Regions from separate parts of the Kluyvera sp. 1366 genome, predicted to be linked through region 2. Evidence: predicted binding sites of a transcription regulator. Region 2 holds the regulator's gene; each other region holds the start of a gene.

Region 1 (5,482 bases), on a different contig from region 2:
TAGTGCTTGGCATTGCCTGCATCTTTTTTTCCAAAGACATACCCTTCTTCTTCCATCTCTGCAATCGCCTGCTCTACTGCGCGGCGACTCAGTTTTGGCATGTTTGCCACAGTATTACGTGTGTAAGTCTGGTAATACTTATCTAGGCCAAACTCGTGACGCTTCCCTATTATGTCATCGCTCATACTGCGCAGCATTGCGGTCGCCCTGCGGGCTGTTTCATCCACGCCACCGTAAGTACTTTTCATCACTCAACTCCATTGGCAATCAATAAAATGAGTGTACATTTATAATTTGCCCGTGCAACATTTTTTGATATTCATAAAAATGTTGCACGGGCGCGATTTTCTGTGTCGATGACTGTAACTATATTCAATGAGAGGCCTAAAGACCGCCCTCCCCTGCCTCTGTTCGGATTCGTTTTATTTGTTGTACCAAGGTTGGCTGCGCATGAGTTAAGGACTCACTACAGATGAGGACTTTAGATGTAGAGAATGATAATTAAATTTCAGATAGAATTACCCACCAAAAAAGTATATTAAATTGTTGTTTTTAATAATTAATTTTGTAATATTTCAAGCTGAAATTCCCGGGGCTTCAACGTGATTGATGCTGGAAATATGCCTCAATTGCCAGGGGTATTTGTTTTTACTTAGCATCAGTATACTTTTGCTACGGGGATATCTTTCCAGTTCGATGTCCATGCCGGTGACAACATTTCTCTTTTCATCTTCCACTCTATATTAATACCCTGCCCCGCAAACCAAACATTTACCAGGCCAGATTGATTGATGCCGTCGAGCACTTTCATCAGCTTCGCACTATTAGCCTCAGGCTGGTTATCATCAAACAGGTTCAGTTGGCTGACGCCATTTGGCGTGAAGTCGTCAAGCATTATGCCTGCATTCATGTAACGGCGTCCTTCTAGCCAGATGTGATCGAGTGAACACATAGCGACTTTAATAATCTCGCGCGTATACTGTTTAGGAATCGTTAACTTCTCGCCCGCGCTTTTTCCATAAAAGACTTCACCGTTTGCATGAGGTGATGTGCGAATAAAAACGCTAACGTGGCGACAGTACTGTCGCTCGCTACGAAGCTTTTCTGCCGCGCGCGTAGCGTATTGACACAAGGCCTGCTGCATACCGGTTTTTATGGTGATGCGTTCACCAAAACTTCGACTACAAACTATTTGCTGTTTGGCAGGCGCAAACTCTTCCAGTGGGATGCATGCTTTCCCATTGAGCTCCCTGAATGTGCATTCCAGCACAACGCTGAAGTTGTCACGTATATATTGTGGGTGTGCGCGGGTTAACTGCAGAGCGGTTTTAATACCTATCAGGTTAAGTCTTTTACCAATGCGGCGACCTACACCCTATATTTCTTCTACTGGCTAATTATGCAGTAGCGTCTAAGATCGTTGATGATTGCCGGGCGTTAAAACCAGGACGTCCCTGACTTGCTTCCATTCTTTATTTGCCTACTGCGCGGATTTTGCCAGATTTTTAGTTGGCTCCATACCAACGCCAACAGTAAGGCCTGTAGTTGCGAGAACATGGGCGCGCAGCCAGCGCTCAAAATGCTCAAAACCTTCACAGCCATCAATACTGGTGAGATCCAAAAACTTCTCATCGATACTGTATTGCTCAACCTTCGGCGTCAGCTCCTCTAGTGCAGTCATTACCCGCTGCGATATTGAATGGTGTAAGGCGTAATTGCTTGAAAAAAGCTGAACTTTTTCAGGGTATTCCTGTGCTTTAAGCTGAAACCAGGGCATACCCATTTTTATATTCAAAGCTATGGCTTCGACGGATCTCGCGATAACACAGCCATCGTTATTGCTTAACACCACCACGGGTTTGCCGCGCAGGTCTGGGCGGAACAAGGTCTCGCATCGGGCATAAAACTTGTTCGCGTCGGCTAATCCAAACATAGGCATGGTTACCTCCGGCGCGCGCGCGTACTGTTAAAAAACCATGTGACCACGCCAAGCAGCTGCAGCTCTTCCGGATAGATGACGGGGTAAGCCGGATTCATGGGCAGCAGCGCAAGGCGCGGCTGCAGCTGCAGGGGCTTGACCGTGAATCCGCCGTCTACCTCCGCGATGACGATGTCGCCGTGCGCGGCTTCTTCTGCCCGGTCAACCTCCATGACATCGCCGTCATAAAGACCGAGGCCTTCCATGCTGCTGCCGCTGGCGCGAATAAAAAAGGTGGAGGCGCGCCGGCGGATGCACAGCTCGTTGAGGTCCAGCTCTTTTTCAACGTAATCCGCGGCCGGGGAGGAGAAGCCGGCCGCACAGGGCTCGGCAAAGAGCGGTACGCGAACCCGGGGCGTATTGAGAGGTGGCCAGAACGGCATCAGGCCCTGAGCACAGGTTGCGGGTTTCATGATGAGGCCTCCGGGCGAATTACATCCGGACCGGCAGTGGCTGTGTGTGCGTAGCGCATAATAAATCCTCCTCTGAGTAATGCTGTTTATGTATACAGTGTTAATGGGAGAAATTTATCTTACAAGCAGGGTGGAACAGGAAAAGCAGCCCAGCAGGCTCATCTGCCTTAAAGCTGTTCAGTTTCATTTTCTGCCACGTCGCCGGTCATATCCTGCAGCATCTGCAGCAGGAGCTCCTTGCTCAGCTGATCGGATCGCAGTGCCGGCATAAGGTTGATGAGCGACAGTGTCACCGTGGCCATGGCCACCGATCGCTTAACGGCGTCGGCATTTTCATATATCAGATAGGTGCGCAGGCTCACCCCCAGTTCTGCGGCGGCCCGTTCACGGCTCCAGAGCAAGCCTTTCCGCCACAGCCTCAGCTGCCATCCCGTCATGTGCATTTCCCCTCACGGTTTTCTCTTATCATAGCGCTGAAAAAGTGCAGTTTCTGCATTTTTTCAGAAATCATCCTGCGCTTATCGCCGGCACGTTAAGACGGAAGTCGCTGCGCTCCGCTGCTTAACGGCGTCATCGTTTCGCCTGACGCCGGTTAATGACCCGTGTGGCCATAGCCGTGCTTCGGCTGATTAAGCTGCACCGTGCCTCCACCTTAGCCGGGCGGCCTCACCAACAAGGGAAGCTTCGCCGACATACTCACCCGTTCCCCGCCGCGCGGGACATTCAGTCCGCTCCGGCGGCGCGTGCGGCTTCCGTTGTCGCCCCTGTTTGCTCAGCTGTCCGCCCGGCTGCAGTGGCGGCACGGTGCAGATGGCACCGTGCAAACCTTAACGGAGTAGTCGACATGCCGAACTGGTGTGCCAACAGGCTGCGGGTCACAGGCCCGGAAAGTGAAGTTTCGAAGGTCAGAGCGCTGATGGAAGGGAGCGCTGACGCGCCCGGCTACGTGCGGGCAGCGGGGGAGGGGATACAGCTTTTTCTGGCCGGGTGTGCCGGTCTGCTGCGTCCGACAGCCGCAACGGAATATGCGCCCTGTCCGGCACTGAACGTGACGGCGGGCAGCGATACGCCGGATACCGGTACGCAAAAGCCGGCGTCAGTCTGGCCGATTTCTATCAGTCGGGTGTGGCGCTGTATGACATGTTCAGTGAACAGCAGCCGCGTGCAAACGCCGATGCGCTGATGTCAGCTCTTGATAAGATAAATCGTTCCGGGAGGGGAAAGGTCTGGTTTGCAGGGCAGGGAGCGCGTGACAGCAGCTGGCAGATGAAAAGAGAAATGCTCTCGCCCAGATACACGACGCGACTCAGTGATATTCCCCTAATCAAATAAATCACTTCCGGACGATTCTTTAAACAGCATTCTTATTAGCGGAAATACTGAGGACATGCCGCGGGGACACTCATCTTCCCCGCGCTTTTATTGTACGTCAGATGTTTCGTGCTTCGGTACGCCTGCTCATTTCTTTTGAATCTGACGGGGAGCGTGAAGTCGCCCCGCGCATAAACAGCTTTTGGCCCAAAGGTTCGACATAACGACGAGACAGCCAGGCCAGGAACACCGACGCAATCATCGCTGTTATAAAAAGCATGACACCCTCTACGGGCAGGTTTTTTTTCACTACCCGCATGGTCACCATATGCAACAGGTAGAGCGAAAAGGATATGTCGCCGATGAATACCAGCCATCCTGGTGTGATACGAGCCAGCCAGTCATCGTTAAAGGCAACGGCTGCTAATAACAATGCCAGCACCGTACCGGATTCAGTTAAACCATGGCCCACATGGCGATTTAGTACGATCTGAATTACGGCCAGCAGGATGCCTGCAACAAGCATCGGAATACGTGCTGCAACCGGCAATTTGCGCATGTGCGGCCACAGGAGCCCCGTCACTACTCCCGCAGCAAATTCCCAGATAATTGGGTTGCTCATCAGGTTCAGGTAGCCATGCGGGAAGTCATAACCGGCTGTATTCAGCGTCAGATTCTGTCCACTGGCGACGGGAACGACGATGAGGAGTGTCGTCAGCAGAACAGCTAATGCAGCCCAGCGCCATCGGGTCAGCAGGGATACGGACATCAGCAGATAAAACAGAAACTCATAATTGAGCGTCCACCGGACCCCATACAATCCACCGTCATCAACATAGAAAGGTCCGTGCTGCGTATAAGCAACGGTCAGAGTCAGCGCGCTGATCAGATTCAGGACCTTATCGGGGTAGTGGAAGGTGGCCATTGCTCCGCCAAGCAGGAAGTTAACGGCAAGCAGAATGAAATAGGCAGGTAACAGGCGAGCTGCACGACGCTTAAGAAAGTCAGCCGCTGACGCAACTCCGGAATTCATGCGTGAAACTGAGAGAGTTATAACAAAGCCACTCAGCACAAAAAAAAGGTCTACCCCGGTGAGCCCCCAGTTAAACATGGAACTTCCCAGGCCGGAGAACTGTGCATCAATTTCCTCACGATAGTGATAGGCCATCACCGAGAGCGCGGCCAGTCCGCGCAGAGCCTGTACGGACTGCAATTGCATTTTCATTAATGTGTTTAGATTTCGTGAAGTTTCTGAAAAGGTAAGGCCAGTCTAATTGGGGAAGTCAGCCGTAACAAGGCCAGCTACTTGTTTATGAGGGTGAAGTATTTCTTACTGAGCGGGTTCAATAAGCTCACTACCCTGATTATGGATGTTGCCCACCTTCGCGCTCACCGGGCGCCAGGTGAAGTCCTTCTCCGGAACTGCCGCATCACGGGCGATTTCTTCTGCCCGTTGTGGTGTGGTGTCAGCACTCAGCCATTCACGGACGGCATCAGCAGCGATCACTAGCGGCCTGCGATCGTGGATGTCGACCATACCCTGGTTACTCGATGAGGTCACAATGACAAACCCTTCCTTACCGTGGCTCTGTCCGTAAGGCTGCTTACCGATGGCGGCAAAAAACAGGGGCTGCTTTTTTCTGTGGAAGATGAAGAACGGCTGCTTTTTCCCGCCCTCTTTCTGCCATTCGAACCAGCCGTCAGCCGGCACAATGGCGCGCCCGTGGTTCCACAGCGGCTTAAACATGCGCCCGCTCGCTGCCGTTTCGCCGCGTGCGTT
Region 2 (5,482 bases):
AGTAAGCGAAAAACATGCTCATGGCGTGGAAAAAACCATCGCTGCATTAGCGGATCAGGCGGGATTTTCTCTGCGACATACCGTAATTGAGGCACATGGCCTGTGCGAAAATTGCGCAGAAGTGGCGGCTTGTACGCACCACGAAAGCTGCGAGCATGACCATCAGGCCGAGGGTAAAAAGCGGATAAGAAAATAGGGAGGCACATCCTTGTGCCGGGCCAATCACTACGCTAAATGATTGGCGGGTAGGAGCATCATCCGTGAAGTGAGATTACCAGCGGTAATCTTTGTTGGTTGTTTCCCAGTCTTTAACTTCTTTCTCGGCCTGGTCTTTACCATAACCGTAGCGTTCCTGGATTTTACCAACCAGCTGATCGCGTTTACCTTCGATCACAGTGAAGTCGTCATCGGTCAGCTTGCCCCACTTCTCTTTAAACTTGCCTTTGAACTGCTTCCAGTTTCCGCTCGCTTCGTCTTTGTTCATAATATTCCTCCACTACATCCTGAGTGAGATAGATATATTGCCTGCTTAGCTGGCGATATACCCAGACAACGCGCTACTCATATGCGCCGTATGAGGTAATTGTAGTAGCCGCTTCGCAGTTTGCAGAGAAATACAGATTAATCTGTAGGTTACGCTTCGCTTATTCAGGCGTTAAACCAGCTATCGCGCCGCCAGTGACCACGCCAAATGAGCCACAGCGTCAGTCCGCGTAACGCGAGGAATACCGTCACCGCCAGCCATAAACCGTGATTACCGAGCCACGGCAGCGTGAGCAGCGATACGCCGTAGCCGATCGCCGCCATCACCATGCTGTTGCGCATCTCACGCCCGCGCGTCGCGCCGATAAACATGCCGTCCAGCAGATAGCACCAGACGCCAACCAGCGGCAGAATCACTTGCCAAATCAGATAGCGGTCGGCCATCTCTCGTAGCGCTTCCAGTGACGTCAGCATCGCCACAATCTCCGGACCGGTGAATGCATAAATCAGCGCAAAGATCGCGGCGACGAAGCATGCCTGGCGACAAGCCGCATGCCAAATCAGCAATAGTCGGCTGCGATCTTTGGCCCCAACCGCTTCACCCGAACAGGCTTCAACCGCGTAGGCAAATCCATCCAGCGCGTATGCGGTGAAAGTGAGGAACATCAGCAGCACCGCGTTGACTGCCACTACATCCGGCCCAATGCGTGCGCCAAGGATGGTGAGCGACGCGAAGCAGATTTGCAGCATCAAAGAACGCAGCATAATGTCGCGATTGAGGCGGAATAGCCGCGCCGCATCGCCGCGCCAGCTGCTTTTGAGTAAAGCAAAGTGGATACCGCGCATCTTCAGCACCCGCGCCACCATCCACAAACCCACGCCCAGCGTGACATATTCTGCCAGCGCGGTAGCCGCCGCCGCTCCGGCGACACCCCAATGCAGTTTGAGCACGAACAGCAGATCCAGCAGGATATTCACCAGGTTGCCGATGATTAGCAGCACCATCGGTGCCCGCGCGTACTGCACGCCCAGCAGCCAGCCAAGAATCACCAAATTGGTCAAGGTTGCGGGCGCACTTAGCCAGCGAATCTCAATAAATATTTTCGCCTGTTGCTGCACTTCCGGGCTGCCACCCATTAAAGCTGCCGCCAGGCTGCTGACCGGCGTTCGCAGCACCATAAACAGCGCACCAAAAACCAGCGCAATCAGTAGCGGTTGTATTAAGGCGCGCGCCAGCGCCGTTTTGTCATTGGCGCCAAATGCCTGAGCGGTGAGTCCGGTGGTGCTCATGCGCAGGAACAGCAGGAGCATAAAGATGAAGCTGGTGGCGGTTGTGCCCACGGCGACGCCACCGAGGTAGATTGGGCTATCGAGATGACCAATAACGGCGGTATCCACCACACCCAGTAATGGGACGGTGATATTTGACAGGATCATCGGCAGCGCTAGCCGCCAGAGCGTTTTATCTGAGGAGGAAAACAGCTGCATTAGCCCATTCCGTTGTGTGCGGTAATCAGCGTAATGGCGCCAGAATGAGCCGCAGAAAGAGTCACAGAGAAGTAAAACAGCAGACTGCGGTCAGCGCAAACACGCACCGCCGCAGTTAAAGTGGATCAGAAACTGATCAGAGCCACTCGCCGTTGCGCACAATCCCGACAGCTAAACCTTCAACGGTTAGCGACTGCTCACGGGTATCCACGACAATCGGCTGAAAATCGGTGTTTTCAGGTAGCAGATGGACAATCGCACCCTGCTTTTTCCAGCGTTTCACTGTGACTTCATCATCAATGCGCGCCACGACAACCTGGCCGTTACGCACTTCCTGCGTTTTGTGTACCGCTAACAGATCGCCATCCATAATGCCGATGTCTTTCATCGACATACCGCTCACGCGCAGCAGGAAATCGGCGCTCGGTTTAAAGAGGTTAGCATCCACCTGATAGTGGGCTTCGATGTGTTCTTGAGCCAGCAAAGGTTCACCGGCAGCGACGCGGCCAATCAGCGGCAGCCCTTCGCTCGGTTCTTCTTCCATCAGCAAACGAATTCCGCGCGATGCGCCGGAAACAATTTCAATTACGCCTTTACGCGCCAGCGCTTTCAGATGCTCTTCGGCAGCATTGGGCGAGCGGAAACCCAGTTGCGCAGCAATTTCCGCACGCGTTGGCGGCATGCCCGTCTGGTTAATATGGTCGCGAATCAGGTCATAGACCTGTTGCTGCCGTGCAGTTAACGCTTTCATCCCGCCCCCTGGTTGTTTATACAGTCGCTGTGAGTATATACAGGTATTCGCGAAATGAAAACCGTAACAGAGGGAAAAATCAGCGGTTTGATGAATCTGGAATCCCTATCTCAAATGCGTCCAGAGCAGCGCGCTCCAGACGAACAGAGCCAGTAAGATAGTCAGCAATACGGCAGCCGATCCCATATCTTTGGCGCGGCCCGCGAGCGGATGTTGCTCCTGCCCGATGCGGTCGACCACCGCTTCGATAGCACTATTAAGGATCTCAACGATGATAACCAGCACTACCGAGCCAATCATCAGGATGCGGGAAAGGGTATCTACATCCAGCCAGCAAGCCACGAGAATGGCCACCAGCGCGGCAATGGCTTCCTGCCGAAAAGCGGCTTCGTGCTGCCATGCGGCACGCAGGCCCTGCCAGGAATAACCGGCGGCTTTCACTATTCTTACTAAACCGGTGACGTTATTTGCCATGTCTATGGAACCCTTGAACTATTTTGACGTCAATGTGTGGGCAGTATGAGGCGGCAGAGCCACAGACCTTCGCTGCGCTTTCTGGTATGCTTGCCGCGCTTTGCTAACAAGAGGCTTAAAGTTGTCTATGTCAGGTTGGCGTAAACTCTATTACAAATTATTGAATTTACCACTCTCTATTTTGGTAAAAAGTAAGGTCATTCCGACCGATCCTATCTCTGAACATGGGATCGATCCGACACGTCCGGTGATGTATGTTTTGCCTTATGATTCAAAGGCTGACCTGCTCACACTGCGTGCTCAATGCCTGAAACATGATCTGCCCGATCCGCTGGCTCCGCTGGAGATCGATGGCACCCTGCTGCCGCGCCACGTGTTTATTCACGATGGCCCACGCGTAATTCCCTATTTCGTGGCCAATCCCGAATCGGTAAAGCTGTTCCACGATTATCTGGATTTGCACCGCAGCAACCCGCAACTCGATGTGCAAATGCTGCCGGTCGCGGTGATGTTTGGTCGTGCGCCGGGACGTGAAACCTCCGGTGAATCCACGCCGCATCTGCGCGTGCTCAATGGCGTGCAGAAGTTCTTCGCCATTTTGTGGCACGGCCGCGACAGCTTTGTTCGCTTCTCGCAAACCGTTTCGTTGCGCCAGATGGCGACCGAGCACGGCACCGATAAGTCGATTGCCCAAAAGCTGGCTCGCGTGGCGCGCATTCATTTTGCCCGCCAACGTCTGGCCGCGGTCGGCCCGCGTCTGCCTGCACGTCAGGATCTCTTCAACAAGCTGTTACAATCCAAAGCGATCGAAAAAGCAGTAGAAGATGAAGCGCGCAGCAAAAAGATTTCGCATGAGAAAGCCCAGCAGAACGCCATCGAAATGATGGAAGAAGTGGCGGCGGACTTTTCTTATGAAGCGATTAAAGTCACTGACCGCGTGATGGGCTGGCTGTGGAGCCGCCTGTATCAGGGCATCAACGTGCATGGCGGTGAGCGCGTGCGTCAGCTGGCGCAGGATGGTCATGAGATTGTCTATGTGCCCTGCCACCGCAGCCACATGGATTACCTGCTGCTCTCCTACGTGCTTTATCATCAAGGCCTGGTGCCGCCGCATATTGCTGCCGGTATTAACCTGAACTTCTGGCCAGCCGGCCCGATTTTCCGTCGTCTGGGCGCCTTCTTTATTCGTCGTACCTTTAAGGGCAACAAACTCTATTCCACCGTGTTCCGTGAATATCTTGGCGAGCTGTTTAGCCGGGGTTACTCCGTTGAATACTTTGTGGAGGGCGGACGTTCGCGTACCGGTCGTTTGCTGGATCCAAAAACCGGCACCCTATCGATGACGCTGCAGGCGATGCTGCGCGGCGGCAGTCGTCCAATCACCTTCGTGCCGATTTACATTGGCTACGAGCATGTGATGGAAGTGGGCACCTACGCCAAAGAGCTGCGGGGTGCGGCCAAAGAGAAAGAGAGCTTCCTGCAGATGGTGCGCGGTTTACGTAAGCTGCGCAATCTGGGACAGGGCTACGTTAACTTCGGTGAACCCCTGCCGTTGATGAACTATCTGAACAAAAACGTGCCCGAATGGCGTGATGCGATTGATCCTATCGAACCGCAACGCCCTGCCTGGATGACGCCCGCCGTGAATGACATTGCGGCGAAGCTGATGGTGCGCATCAACGAAGCCGGTGCAGCTAATGCCATGAACCTGTGCGTCACCGCACTGCTGGCGTCACGTCAGCGTTCACTGACCCGCGAACAGCTGATTGAGCAGTTAGAGTGCTACACCCAACTGCTGCGCAATGTGCCGTACTCGCCGGAAGCTACGGTGCCTGACATGAGCGCCGAAGCGCTGCTTGATCACGCCATGGGCATGAACAAGTTCGAGACCGAGCAAGACAGCATTGGCGACATCATCATCCTGCCGCGCGAGCAGGCGGTGCTGATGACTTACTATCGCAACAACATTCATCACATGTTGGTGATGCCATCGTTGATTGCCGCCATCGTCCAGCAACATCGTGAAATCAGCGAAGCAGAGCTGCTGCGTCAGGTTAGCCTGGTATATCCGATGCTAAAGAGCGAGTTGTTCTTGCGCTGGGACAAGGCGGAGTTGCCTGCGCTACTTAACGCACTCGGTGCAGAGATGGCGCGTCAGGGCCTGATCACCTTGCAGGATGGTCAACTAAGAATGACGCCGGCACGTCACCGTTCGCTGCAACTGCTGGCGGCGGGTATTCGTGAGACGCTGCAGCGCTTCGCGATTACCTTCGCTATCCTCAGCGC
Region 3 (5,482 bases), on a different contig from region 2:
GACCATTTGTAGAGATACAAAAGGGATGCGTTATAGGCGACAGAACCCGAGTACAGTCTCATACTTTTATCTGTGAGAACGTTACCTTGGGTAAGGACTGTTTTATCGGCCATGGCGTAACCTTTGTTAACGACCTGTTCAAGAATGGCGGTCCTGATGCTGCTTCAGAAAGCTGGATACATATCGTATTAGGTAACGCAGTAACCGTGGGGAGCGGAGCAACTATCTTAACAACGGACATTTGCAGTGGTGCGGTGATTGGTGCAGGTAGCGTGGTTACAAAGCCTGTGTTAATTAAAGGGGTGTATGCTGGCAATCCAGCCAGACTGTTGAGAGAACTCTAAGCATTATCTCTGAAAATTTTAGCCCAAATTTATCGCCATCGCAGGTCGTTAAGGTAGGCTTTTCGCCAAAGCGGCCCTTAAAGCCGCTTAATAGGTGAAGGGCTGAAGAATTTACCTGTCAGTGATTATGATCTCTCAGAAAAACTGTCAGCACATCTTTCGGCGGAATACCTTCGCACTCAGAAATTAACCAGCCTACAGCCCCACGATGGTAAGTTCCGTGAAAAAGCATGTGATTTAGCATATCTGTAGCAGTCATTTCTCCCTCACCACCATCGACAAAGCTGAACTTAATAGTTTCTCTTAAATCAGCAGGAGACATTGAGCTTACGCGACGGATATACCAGTTTGTAACGTCGTCCATTTTGATCTCAAGCTCATCTACTGAGGGTGTTTCAGGGGTGTTCAGGGCAGTGTAACCATGCTGCTGACCCGAAATATTTGCTCTAAAAATCATGTCTACCACATGTATATGGTTCATCAGTCTTAACATCAGATGACGCTTTTCTGCATAAGCAGATTCACTGATACCTTTAACTGCTTTTAGCGTTTCAGCATCAATCCAGCGCTTAAATTTCAAGAGTGTAACCAGTGTGTTCTTGTCCATGAATTTCTTCCTGATTTGCCAGTTCCGATAGCATATCAATAAGTAGTTTATGAAGCAGGGGTTCTAATTCAAAAAGTATAAGCATAAACAAGGTCCGCTCTTCGCTCTTAGCTGCCAGTCAATCTGGCAGGATTTTGACTGCTTTTTTTGTTGGAGATGACCAAGTGAAATGCAAAAACGCGGTCAAGCAAGACGCAAATGGGTAGTCAAGTGAATGTAAATACCCAGCGGACATAGGCTTGATGTCAGAATGACACCTTATAACTCGCGATTGTGAACTCTGTAAAAAGCAAGAATAAAACTTCGCTGGCGCAGATTCTGATTCGGGGAAACCCTCTCTTACCGGAGTTTTACCGAATGGCGCAGCGGGGCAACCGGCGCGGCCTGACCCGGCGCTGACCGCCTGACCACGATATCTGGTATGGTTCTCAGCTGAGAGAGGCACTACATATAGTATTACGCGCCGCAGCGGGGCGATTCGGTCTTATGGGCGTTTTACCGAAACGCCGCCAGCTGGCGTGGGTGCCATGTAATACATCTGTATTGCATAACTTCGGTGCTATAGGCGTTTTACCAAACAGTAGAAAAAAGTAGACATGCGAAAAACACAATCACAACTTTTTTAAAAAGCTTTAGCAATTCGTGCTATTTGTGTATGATGAGCATAAGTAATGCAATGCGAGAGAAATGCTTACTGAGGGCGAAAAAAAACCCGGTTTGGAAGACCAGGTTTATTTTCAGTTCCGGGTACGGTTGGAAGCCGTGCTCAGGAACAGGGTGCTGCATGTATCGACTAGTGATGCAATTTTAGCACTATTGACGGCCCCGTCAATATACGTCAACCCCATTGTTGGCTTATAATGTTCGGGCTTGTCGGTTTGAGTGCAGCACTAACGGGTGAAGGTAACGAATTCTCCCGACCGGAAACGGGTGGAGCCGTCCGGTCTGCCCCCACTTATAGGGTGCTGCATGTATCGACTAGTGATTGATACGCGCCGTGAGGGAAGTCCAAGGGCATAAGCGGCGTGTGGCGCTCTCCTGAATACGGAGATGCCGAAGTGATAACTTTAGGAACTGTCCTCCTGGTGATGCAGATAATGCTAACCGGAGTAAAGCTTATCGTTGCGATTCAGCAACTGACCGGACGCCGCTAATGGCTGAAGGAACTTGAACAAAGGCGGGGGTTTTCCACCCCGCCTTTTTTCGTTCCTGCAAAGCAGTTCGGCAGATTGGGCGTTTTACCGAGTCCATGTGAGTAGCAAAAGAAAATCGCCTCGTACTGGTCCCGAAGCAAATTACAATCGCCAGTGTCCGCGTTTGGCACTTAGCTGACGAACCTGAATTGCCGTCGGGACAGACGCCCGTCCGCTGCTAAACTCAGTATACTGGCACGATAAGCTGGCTCACCAGACGACTCCTTTTCCCCAGCGGGGTCCGCCGCAGGGGACGTTTTTTCCTTACAGCCTGCCCTTATTAAACTCCAGCGAACTGATGGCCAGCTGCAGGTATGCCTGACTGTTTTCATCGCCGGTTGTGCGCGCCAGCGCCAGCCGGTCGCGCAGGCATTCCATGAGGGTATCGTGATTTATCTCATGACCCGCCTGCCAGATGCGGATGGCCACATTACCAACCGCATCCCGCGCGTCAGCATAGCGGATAACGTACTCCTGCATTTCCTGCGCCCGCCTGCGGTTTTCCCTTATGAATGCTTTCATATCATCAGAACTCATAGCTACCTCCGGAGTAAAGTATGCCTGTCTGAGAGTGCCATGCGGAGGTCCGTAGTTCAGAAGCATGACGGGGAAGGATGCCGGTACGGGGACAGTCTATTTAACCCCTGGTGAAATACGGAGCCTATAACCCGTACCGGCGAGCCTTAATTTAGCACAGCTGCACACCGTCACCATCTGGCCGGGCCCTGCATCCGTCATGCCCCATAGTGCCTGCCGGGTGATCCAGAATCCGGGGAGTGAAAAACGACGCCCAGCTGGTCGGCCAGCGTCTGCTTCACCGGCAGGTGCCCCGCCAGAAAATCCCAGACGATATCGCTGTCCAGCCCGCTGCGGTCACACCGCTGCGAAACGGAGACGTAGTGCTCAGCCAGAAGATAAGCGAGAAAGCGTGCGGGAGAGGTGTGACCATCCATAGGTTGCCCCGGACAATTAAGGGAGGGTTTTCCAGATTCAGGCGATTCGCCTGCCCTGCACAACGGGTCCGGAAAGAAGTACCTGCCGTCAACTGTCAGCCCGCAACGCTCGCCGCAGTCACGGCTGAGGCGTACCGCAGCAGCGCGAGGAACGAACAGCTGTGCGAGGAAGCGTCATTTCACCGGAACCGGCAGAGACTGCTTACGCACCCGACCCGAAATCAGATAAAGCAGTTTAAGAAGCCCGGCCGCGGAAGGCCGGGCTGCTGGAGTACAGCCAGAGAACGCATCCGTACGCATCTCTTGCCCGGCCTCATCATAGGTCAGGTTCAAAAAAATTTTCGCATGCCTCTCAGCCACATAAAACCGTTTACGGCACGTAACTGCCTGTCTCCTCTTGCCATCTAAATCCCGCCCCTTAATACTGTATGCATAGACAGTATTATTATGAGGAGGATTTTATGCGCGACTTACCTACAGCACTCACCCGTCACCCTGTGTACATCCCGGGGGCAGCAACATGAAACCCGCGGCGTACGCTTCCGGCCTAATGCTGCTCTGGCCACCCATATTCACGCCGCGTGTGCGCGTGCCAATGTTTGCTGACCCCTGCGCGGCCGGCTTTCCTTCACCGGCGCAGGATTACGTCGAAAAAGAGCTCGACCTCAACGAACTCTGCATTCGCCGGCGCGCGTCGACGTTCTTCGTGCGCGCCAGCGGCAACAGCATGCAGGATCTCGGCCTGTTTGACGGCGACGTCATGGTGGTTGATCGGGCAGAAGAAGCCGCGCACCACGACATCGTCATCGCGGAAGTAGACGGCGAGTTCACGGTCAAGCGCCTGCAGCTGCAGCCGTGCCTTGCGCTGCTGCCCATGAATCCGGCCTACCCCGTTATCTATCCGGAAGAGCTGCAGCTGCTTGGCGTGGTCACATGGTTTTTTAACAGTACGCGCGCGCGCCGGAGGTAACCATGCCTATGTTTGGATTAGCCGACGCGAACAAGTTTTATGCCCGATGCGAGACCTTGTTCCGCCCTGACCTGCGCGGCAAACCCGTGGTGGTGTTAAGCAATAACGATGGCTGTGTTATCGCGAGATCCGTCGAAGCCATCGCTCTGAATATAAAAATGGGTATGCCCTGGTTTCAGCTTAAAGCACAGGAATACCCTGAAAAAGTTCACGTATTTTCAAGCAATTACGCTTTGTACCACTCGATATCACAGCGCCTTATGACAGCACTGGAAGAAATGACGCCCCGGGTAGAACAGTACTCCATTGATGAAATGTTCCTCGATTTAAGCGGCATCGATGGCTGCGAGGACTTTGAGCACTTTGGCCGGCGCCTGCGCGCGCACGTACTGTCCACCATTGGCCTGACCGTCGGCGTGGGCATGGGCCCGTCAAAAACCCTCGCGAAATCAGCACAATGGGCAAGCAAGGAATGGAAGCAGTTCCGCGGCGTGCTGGCGCTGACGCCCGGTAATCCCAGGCGCACTGAAACGCTGCTGGCCAATCAGCCCGTAGAGGAAATCTGGGGTGTGGGACGTCGCATCGGCAAGCGCCTTACCCTGATGGGTATTGAAAACGCCCTGCAGCTGGCGCGAGCGCACCCTGCCCTGATCCGCAAAAATTTCGGCGTTGTGCTTGAGCGAACCGTGCGCGAACTCAACGGCGAATCCTGCATACCGCTTGAGGAGATGCCGCCGGCAAAGCAGCAGATCGTCTCCAGCCGCTCTTTTGGCGAACGCATTACTACAAAGGTGGCCATGCAGGAGGCGCTCTGCCAGTACGCCACGCGCGCTGCCGAGAAGCTAAGGAAAGAGCGCCAGTTCTGCCGGCACGTTGGCGTATTTATCCGCACCTCGCCGCACGCGAAAGATGAGGTGTTCTACGGCAACAGCGCCGGCGAGAAGCTCCCGCGTCCGACGCAGGATACGCGTGACGTCATTGAGGTGGCCATGCGATCGCTGGACCGCATCTGGGTGGAAGGTCGCCGTTATATGACGGCAGGCATCATGCTTGATGACTTCACGCCGCATGGCGTCAGCCAGCTGAACCTGTTCGATGAAGATCAGCCGAGAAAAAACAGTGCGCAGCTGATGAAGGTGCTGGACGGTATTAACCAGTCCGGGCTGGGAAACCTGTGGTTTGCGCGTCAGGGAGTGAACAACGAGTGGAAAATGAAACGGGAGCTGCTATCACCTGCATGGACGACAAACTGGAAAGATATCCCTGTGGCATTTGTCAGATAAGGTCTGTCGAACAAATCCGGATAAGAAGCCGATCGTTATCAGCGCTGCACGTGATGAGCAGCGCATCAGCAGTCAGGATTAGTTTGGCAGGAGTTGCTAACCGCTTAACTGAGCCGTTACATACCCACAACT

Evidence for each region. The regulator LexA, encoded in region 2, represses DNA repair genes until DNA is damaged. The targets are predictions, from matches to a motif close to TNCTGTATGTACATACAGNA.
Region 1: the regulator LexA is predicted to act here: its motif matches at 2,472-2,491, upstream of umuD (translesion error-prone DNA polymerase V autoproteolytic subunit).
Region 3: the regulator LexA is predicted to act here: its motif matches at 3,520-3,539, upstream of umuD (translesion error-prone DNA polymerase V autoproteolytic subunit).

Annotation. Positions count from the first base shown of each region.
Region 1 is NZ_JBTRDW010000013.1:46,754-52,235, reverse strand. Features, by position in the region: gene ACVLVH_RS22570 (AAA family ATPase) at 1-248, opposite strand, end outside; partial or broken gene umuC (translesion error-prone DNA polymerase V subunit UmuC) at 659-1,933, opposite strand; gene umuD (translesion error-prone DNA polymerase V autoproteolytic subunit) at 1,942-2,361, opposite strand; gene ACVLVH_RS22555 (XRE family transcriptional regulator) at 2,559-2,828, opposite strand; gene ACVLVH_RS22550 (DUF1281 domain-containing protein) at 2,987-3,574, shown strand; partial or broken gene ACVLVH_RS22545 (DUF4113 domain-containing protein) at 3,463-3,723, shown strand; gene ACVLVH_RS22540 (acyltransferase family protein) at 3,821-4,927, opposite strand; gene ACVLVH_RS22535 (SOS response-associated peptidase family protein) at 5,033-5,482, opposite strand, start outside.
Region 2 is NZ_JBTRDW010000011.1:72,993-78,474, reverse strand. Features, by position in the region: gene zur (zinc uptake transcriptional repressor Zur) at 1-196, shown strand, start outside; gene ACVLVH_RS21415 (CsbD family protein) at 272-484, opposite strand; gene dinF (MATE family efflux transporter DinF) at 649-1,971, opposite strand; gene lexA (transcriptional repressor LexA) at 2,108-2,722, opposite strand; gene ACVLVH_RS21400 (diacylglycerol kinase) at 2,828-3,196, opposite strand; gene plsB (glycerol-3-phosphate 1-O-acyltransferase PlsB) at 3,324-5,482, shown strand, end outside.
Region 3 is NZ_JBTRDW010000015.1:36,448-41,929, reverse strand. Features, by position in the region: gene ACVLVH_RS23210 (acyltransferase) at 1-344, shown strand, start outside; gene ACVLVH_RS23205 (DinB family protein) at 463-951, opposite strand; gene ACVLVH_RS23200 (hypothetical protein) at 2,409-2,681, opposite strand; gene ACVLVH_RS23195 (XRE family transcriptional regulator) at 2,879-3,097, opposite strand; gene umuD (translesion error-prone DNA polymerase V autoproteolytic subunit) at 3,618-4,067, shown strand; gene umuC (translesion error-prone DNA polymerase V subunit UmuC) at 4,076-5,350, shown strand.